DNA from 2 places in the Variovorax nivicola genome. Region 1 is predicted to be linked to the other one. Evidence: predicted binding sites of a transcription regulator. Region 1 holds the regulator's gene; the other holds the start of a gene.
The links. The regulator sigma-54, encoded in region 1, starts transcription at its own class of promoters, with help from an activator protein. The targets are predictions, from matches to a motif close to TGGCANGNAANCTGCTTT.
Positions count from the first base shown of each region.

Region 2: the regulator sigma-54 is predicted to act here: its motif matches at 2,531-2,548, upstream of ACSFBF_RS24480 (ammonium transporter).

Region 1 is NZ_JBPJZK010000010.1:173,773-177,672, reverse strand. It holds gene lptB (LPS export ABC transporter ATP-binding protein) at 1-441, shown strand, start outside; gene rpoN (RNA polymerase factor sigma-54) at 459-2,060, shown strand; gene ACSFBF_RS30405 (phospholipase D family protein) at 2,071-3,678, shown strand; gene ACSFBF_RS30400 (LysE family translocator) at 3,689-3,900, opposite strand, start outside.
Region 2 is NZ_JBPJZK010000006.1:179,226-183,125, forward strand. It holds gene ACSFBF_RS24465 (tripartite tricarboxylate transporter TctB family protein) at 27-515, shown strand; gene ACSFBF_RS24470 (tripartite tricarboxylate transporter permease) at 528-2,039, shown strand; partial or broken gene ACSFBF_RS24475 (sulfite exporter TauE/SafE family protein) at 2,108-2,212, opposite strand; gene ACSFBF_RS24480 (ammonium transporter) at 2,588-3,826, shown strand; gene ACSFBF_RS24485 (hypothetical protein) at 3,845-3,900, shown strand, end outside.

The DNA.
Region 1 (3,900 bases):
CTCCAGATGGAGCCCGACGCGAACGGCAAGATGGCGCCGTTGTCGAAGCAGCACATGGACGAGCGCCTGGCCGAGCTGCTGGCCGACCTGCGCGTCGACCACCTGCGCGATTCGCCGGCGCTTGCGCTGTCGGGCGGCGAGCGCCGCCGCGTCGAAATTGCGCGCGCGCTGGCTACGCAGCCACGCTTCATCCTGCTGGACGAGCCCTTCGCCGGCATCGACCCGATCGCGGTGATCGAAATCCAGCGGATCATCAGTTTCCTGAAGGAGCGCGGCATCGGCGTGCTCATCACTGACCACAACGTGCGTGAAACGCTGGGCATCTGCGATCACGCGTTCATCATCAGCGACGGGCATGTGCTGGCACAAGGCACACCCTCGGAGATCGTCGACAACGCCGAAGTACGCAGGGTGTACTTGGGCGAACACTTCCGCATGTAAGGGCGGGAGCGGTTCCCATGAAGCAAGGGCTATCCCTTCGCGTCTCGCAGCATCTGGCGCTGACGCCGCAGCTGCAGCAGTCGATCAGGCTGCTCCAACTCTCCACGCTCGAACTGAGCCAGGAGGTGGAGCAGATGCTCGACGAGAACCCGTTCCTCGAGCGCACCGCGGAAGAAGCGGCGCGCGAGGAGTTCGGGCTCGACACGGCCGATGCCCCGGTACCGCGCGATGACGGCGGTGATAGCGGCGACGGCGAGAGCGACTTCGCTTCGCCCGCCGCCAGCGCGTCCACTGCTTCCACCGAAACCAGCACCACCACCACGGCCGACACCGACGGCCCCGCCGCCGAAATCGCCGAGCGCGAGCCCGACTGGGAAGGCGACGGCACCGTCGACATGGCGCCCGACGACAGCGAATGGGGCAGCGACGCGCCTGCGCGCCAGAACAACCTGGGCGACGACGAACGCGCCGACGCCACCGAACTCGCGCGCAGCCAGGAATCGCTGCAGTCCTTCCTGCACCGCCAGGCGCTGAGCCTGCGCCTGAACGAAAACGACAGCGCCGCGCTGCGCTTTCTCATCGAATCGCTCAACGACGACGGCTACCTCGAAGACTCGCTGCCCGCGCTGGCCTCGGGCCTGGCCGGCGACGACAACGACCAGTTCGACGACCTCGTGCACCACTTTCAGGTGGCGCTCGGCCTGCTGCAGAGCCTGGAGCCCGCCGGCGTCGGCGCGCGCGACCTAGGCGAATGCCTGGGCATCCAGCTGCGCGCCCTGGCCCGCGAGGACGAGACCGAGCAAGAGGAGCTGGTCCGCAAGATCGCCATTGCCATCTGCAAGCAGCCAATGGAGCTGCTTGCGCGCCGCGACTTCAAGCGCCTGGCCACGCTCACCCGCAGCAATGAGGAACTGGTGCGCTCGGCGCTGCAGATCATTGCGCGGCTCGAGCCCAAGCCGGGCCGGCGCTTCGTGGACGTCGAGCGCAACATCGTCATTCCCGACGTGATCGTCACCAAGACGGGCCGCGGCACCAACGTGAAGTTCCGCGTCATGCTGAACCCCGAGGTCATGCCACGCCTGCGCGTGCACGACATCTACGCCGGCGCGCTCAAGTCGCACAAGGGCGAAGGCAGTCAGGCGCTGTCGCAGCGGCTGCAGGAGGCGCGCTGGTTCATCAAGAACATCCAGCAGCGCTTCGACACCATCCTGCGCGTGAGCAACGCCATCGTCGAGCGGCAGAAGAGCTACTTCGTGCACGGCGAACTCGCGATGCGGCCGCTGGTGCTGCGCGAGATTGCCGACGAACTGGGCCTGCACGAATCGACCATCTCGCGCGTGACCACCGCCAAGTACATGGCCACGCCCTTCGGCACGGTCGAGCTCAAGTACTTCTTCGGCTCGGCACTGGGTACCGAGACCGGCGGCAATGCGTCGAGCACCGCGGTGCGCGCGCTGATCAAGCAGTTCGTCAGCTCGGAGAGCATCAAGAAGCCGCTGTCGGACAGCCAGATCTCCGAGATGCTGAAGGAGCAGGGCATCGAGTGCGCGCGCCGCACCGTGGCCAAGTACCGCGAGGCGCTGCGCATCGCGCCCGCCAACCTTCGCAAGGCCCTGTAGAAAGCCACCGATGACCCGTCGCCTGCTGTCGCTTTCGCGTTGTGGGCACTGGGTTTTCGTCATGGCGGCGGTCTTGCTGTTCGCCGGCTGCGCCACATTGCCCGACGAGGCGCCGCGACCGCCCACCAAGGCCATGGCCGTCTCGGCCGACACCGCCCTCGGCAAGATCGCGCTGGCCTCGCAGCCCGACCCCGACCTGAGCGGCTTCCGCCTCATGCCCGGCGGCGACTTCGCCTTCGACACCCGCATCCAGCTGGCCCGCCGCGCGCAGCGCACGCTCGACGTGCAGTACTACCAGATCGAGAACGACGAGACCGGCCGCTACCTGCTGCGCACCCTGCGCGACGCCGCCCAGCGCGGCGTGCGCGTGCGGCTGCTGATGGACGACCTCTACACCGCCGGCGAAGACGAGCTGCTGCTCGGCCTCGCCGCCACGCCCAACGTGGAGCTGCGCCTGTTCAACCCGTTCCCGGCCGGGCGCGGCAGCCTGCTGAAGCGCTTCAGCGCCTCGCTCTTCGACTTCAGCCGCGTCAACCGCCGCATGCACAACAAGCTGTTCATCGCCGACGGCGCGATGGCGGTGGCGGGTGGGCGCAACATCGGCAACCAGTATTTCAGGCGTACCGCGGGCGAGAACTTTCTCGACCTCGACACCTTCGTCACCGGTGCGCTGGTCCCGCGGCTGGGCAGCCTGTTCGACCAGTACTGGAACAGCATCTACGTGCGGCCGATCCAGTCGGTGGTGAGCAGCGACCTGTCGCGCGAGGAGCTGCAGAAGCGCTTCGACGTCGCCACCGGCCCTGACACCACGCCACCGCCGCCGCCGCCCGCGCCCAACGACCTGCTCGGCTACAGCCCGATGGCGGAAGACCTGAACGCCGGTAAGCTCGGCCTGATCTGGGCCACCGCAGAGGCCTACGCCGATTCGCCCGAGCGCGTGATCGGCAAGACCGCCTCCTACGGCGGCGTGCCGTTGCTCGACGTTGACAGCGTGCGCTACAACGTGGTCGAGCAGATGCGCCGCGCGCGCTCCGAGGTGACCATCGTCTCGCCATACTTGATTCCGGGCGCCTCGGGGCTGGAGGTGATGCGCGAGATCCGCGGCCGCAACGTGAAGATCAGCGTGGTCACCAATTCGCTGGCCGCCACCGACGAGCCGCTGGTGCACACGGCCTACCGCCGCTACCGGCCCGACATGCTCAAGCTCGGCGCCGACCTCTATGAGCTGAGCTCCACGCGTACCCGGCGCAGCGTGCGGCTCGGCCTGTTCGGCACCTCGGTGGGCAGGCTGCATGCCAAGTCGGCGGTGATCGACCGGAGCATTCTTTTCGTCGGCTCGATGAATTTCGACCCGCGCTCGGAGACGCACAACACCGAAATCGGCCTCTTCATCCGCAGCCCCGAGATGGCGCAGCAGGCGTTGAAGCTCATCGATGTGCTCAAGCAGCAGGGCGCCTACCGGCTGCGCTTTGCCGAGGGCAGCAGCGAGTCGCGCATCGAATGGGTCAGCGACGACGCCGGCAAGCTCACCGTGCTGACCGAGGAGCCCGACTCCGGCTTCTGGGACCGGACCATGCTCGAGATCCTGGCGCCGCTGACGCCGGAGAGCCTGCTGTAGCTTCGACCCTTCAGTTGCCGCGCACGGCCGACCAGATGAGCCGCAGGCCCAGCAGCCCCATCACGCCGCCGGCGGCCCGGTCGATCCAGACCTTGTAGCGCAGGTAGGCCGAGCGCGGCGCCGCCGAGGACAGCGCCAGCGCCACGATGGCGTACCAGCCCGTCTCGATGCAGAGGATGACCGCCGGCACCGCGAGTGCCAGCACCAGCGGCACCTCGCGCG
Region 2 (3,900 bases), on a different contig from region 1:
CCTCCATACAAGAGGGGCGAGACGACATGCGTATCAAGAGTCAGGCTGACTTCTTTTCAGGGGTCATGTTCACCACCGTGGGGGGCGCCTTTGCGATTGGCGCGACCACCTACACCATCGGCGACGGCGCCCGCATGGGGCCGGGCTACTTCCCGCTCATGCTGGGCATCCTGCTGGCCATCCTCGGGGCGATCATCATGTTCCAGGCGCTGGTGGTCGAAACCACCGACGGCCACCCGATCGGCAAATGGGCCTGGAAACCGCTGGCCTTCGTGCTCGGCGCCAACCTGGCCTTCGGCGTGCTGCTGGGCGGCCTGCCCAGCATCGGGCTGCCGGCCATGGGGATGATCATCGCGATCTACGCGCTCACGATCATCTCGAGCATGGCGGGCGAGCACTTCAAGCTGCGCGACGTGCTGATCCTCTCGACCATCCTGGCGGCTGGCAGCTACGTGGCCTTCATCTGGGCGCTGAAGCTCCAGATCCAGGTCTGGCCCACTTTCATTTCGGGCTGAGGAGCGCACACCATGGACCTGATCCACAACCTTTCCATCGGTTTTGGCGTTGCCTTCACCTTCACCAACCTGCTGTATTGCCTGCTGGGTTGCATCCTGGGCACGCTGATCGGCGTGCTCCCGGGCATCGGCCCGGTTGCGACCATCGCGATGCTGCTGCCCGCCACGTACGCGCTGCCGCCCGTGTCGGCGCTGATCATGCTGGCCGGCATCTACTACGGCGCGCAGTACGGCGGCTCGACCACGGCCATTCTGGTGAACCTGCCCGGGGAGTCGTCCTCGGTGGTCACCTGTATCGACGGCTACCAGATGGCAAGGCAGGGCCGCGCAGGCCCGGCGCTTGCCGCGGCCGGCCTGGGTTCGTTCTTCGCGGGTTGCGTGGGCACGCTGATCCTGGCCGCCTTCGCACCGCCGCTGACCGAGCTGGCCTTCAAGTTCGGCCCTGCCGAGTACTTCTCGCTGATGACGCTGGGCCTGATCGGCGCGGTGGTGCTGGCTTCGGGCTCGCTGCTGAAGGCGGTGGCGATGATCGTGCTGGGCCTGCTGCTGGGCATCGTGGGCACTGATGTGAACTCGGGCGTCGCGCGCTACAGCTTCGACATTCCGGAGCTCACCGACGGCATCGGCTTCGTGGTGATCGCCATGGGCGTGTTCGGCTACGGCGAAATCATCGGCAACCTCTCGCAGCCCGACGACGAGCGCGAAGTGTTCACGCACAAGGTCAAGGGCCTGTGGCCTACCAAGGACGACTTCAAGCGCATGCTGCCCGCCGTGCTGCGCGGCACGGCCCTGGGTTCTGCACTGGGCATCCTGCCGGGCGGCGGCGCGCTGCTGGCCTCGTTCGCCTCGTATGCGCTGGAGAAGAAGATCCGCATGCGCCCCGGCGAAGTGCCCTTCGGCAAGGGCAACATCCGCGGCGTGGCATCGCCCGAGTCGGCCAACAACGCCGGTGCGCAGACCTCCTTTATTCCGCTGCTGACGCTGGGCATCCCGCCCAACGCGGTGATGGCGCTGATGGTCGGCGCAATGACCATCCACAACATCCAGCCCGGCCCGCAGGTGATGACCAGCAACCCCGAGCTGTTCTGGGGCCTGATCGCCTCGATGTGGATCGGCAACGCGATGCTGATCATCCTGAACCTGCCGCTGATCGGCATGTGGATCAAGCTGCTGACGGTGCCCTACAAGTTCCTGTTCCCCGCCATCGTGCTGTTCTGCGCGATCGGCGTGTACTCGACCAACAACAACACCTTCGACGTGTGGATGGTGGCGGCCTTCGGCTTCATCGGCTACCTGTTCATCAAGCTGCGCACCGAGCCTGCGCCGCTGCTGCTGGGCTTCATCCTCGGGCCGATGATGGAAGAGAATCTGCGGCGCGCGCTGCTTCTGTCGCGCGGTGCGTGGAGCGTGTTCGTCACGCGGCCGCTGTCGGCGGGGCTGCTGGTGGCGGCTGCGCTGCTGCTGGGCATCGTGCTCTTGCCTGCCATCAAAGCCAAGCGCGAAGAAGCCTTCGTCGAGGAGTGAGCGCTCCGGTCCCCACAAGAAGCCCCCGCTCCGGGGGCTTTTTTCATTTGGGGCCTTTGTTCGGGGTGCGTGCCCCAAATGGACGCGCTCTTGTTGGTGCCCAGCAGGGTCGCCGGCGGTGCGCCCGGAAACACGGCGAGCAGCGAGGCGCCCGTTACCACCAGCATTTCCATAGGGGGAAGATTGCCCCACCCGTGGCGCTATCAAAAAGGGAGCTGGAAACGCCACTGCTTCAAGTCATTCAGGCATAAAAAAGGCGCCGACCAGCGGCGCCTTTCAAAGTCAAACACGGCATCTCGTACGGAGCCTTTGAAGCATTTTTATTGTTGCTTGGGGATTGTCTCCTCGGACCCTCGGCAGCACGAGCAGGGCCCGTTCGCGAGTGCGCAGACTTTAGGGTGCGCACCGCCTCAGTGCATTGGGAATTACCCGCTTCGCCTTACCGGAGAAGCCCGATTTGCGAACCAAAGTGTTTCTGATAGTTAACGATGTGGCACGACTTGTGCACGCAGCCCCAGGGTCCATCACTTGAAGAAGAAGAAACAGTCATGGCCCTGGCACCGCACGCCTCCATCAACGCGGCAGACACCGCTTGGCTGATGACTTCGACCGCGCTGGTGCTGCTGATGACGCTGCCCGGCATCGCGCTCTTCTATGCGGGCATGGTGCGCCGCAAGAACGTGCTGGCCACCATGGCGGGGGTGGTGGCGATTGCCGCGGCGGTCTCGCTGACCTGGTTCGCGGTGGGCTACTCGCTGGCCTTTACCGAGGGCTGGCCCTGGCTGGGCGGCACCGGGCGCTTCTGGTTCTCGGGCTTCGAGTACCTGAAGGAGGCCGGGCAGGTGGCGGTGAGCCATGTCGCGCCCAACGTGCCCGAGTCGGTCTACGCGATGTTCCAGCTGACCTTCGCGATCATCACCACCGCCCTGGTGCTCGGCGCCTTTGTCGAGCGCATGCGCTTCTCGGCGATCCTGTGGTTCGCGCTGCTCTGGAGCGTGCTGGTGTATGCACCTATCGCGCACTGGGTGTGGGAGCCGGGCGGCTGGCTCGCGCAGATGGGCGCGCTCGACTTCGCTGGCGGCTCGGTGGTGCACGTCAACGCGGGCATCGCGGGGCTGGTGTGCGCCTATGCGCTCGGCCCGCGCAAGGGCTACGGGCGCGAGGCCTTCGAGCCCTACAGCCTGGCGATGACGATGACGGGCGCGGGCCTGCTGTGGGTGGGCTGGTTCGGCTTCAATGCGGGCTCGGCGGTGGCGGCCGACGGGCGCGCGGGCCTGGCGATGCTGGTGACGCACATCGCTGCGGCGGCGGGCGCGATGAGCTGGATGCTCGGCGAATGGATCGTGCGGCGCAGGCCTTCCCTGCTGGGCCTGTGCTCGGGCCTGGTGGCTGGGCTGGTGGCCATCACGCCGGCGGCCGGCTTCGTCACGCCGCCGGCCGCGCTGGCCATTGGCGCCATCGCGGGGCTGGCCTGCTACTGGGGCGCCACCGGGCTCAAGCACCTGCTTGGCGCGGACGACTCGCTCGATGTGTTCGGCGTGCACGGCATCGGTGGCATCGTGGGCGCGCTGCTGACGGGCGTGTTCGCCGATGCGCGCATTTCGGGCGCCACGGGCGACGTGCTGACGCAGGCGATCGCGGTGGGCAGCGTGGCCATCTACAGCGCCACGGGAACGGCGGTGGTGCTGTTTCTGGTGCACATCATGGTCGGGTTGCGCGTCGATGCCGACAGCGAGGTGCTGGGCCTCGATCTTGCACAGCACAGAGAACATCTCGGGAGTAGTTGACCCACCGACGGAGGAACCATGCCATCCATGTCCGAAAGCGAACGCATCGCCCTTGCTGCCCGCCTTCACGTGGC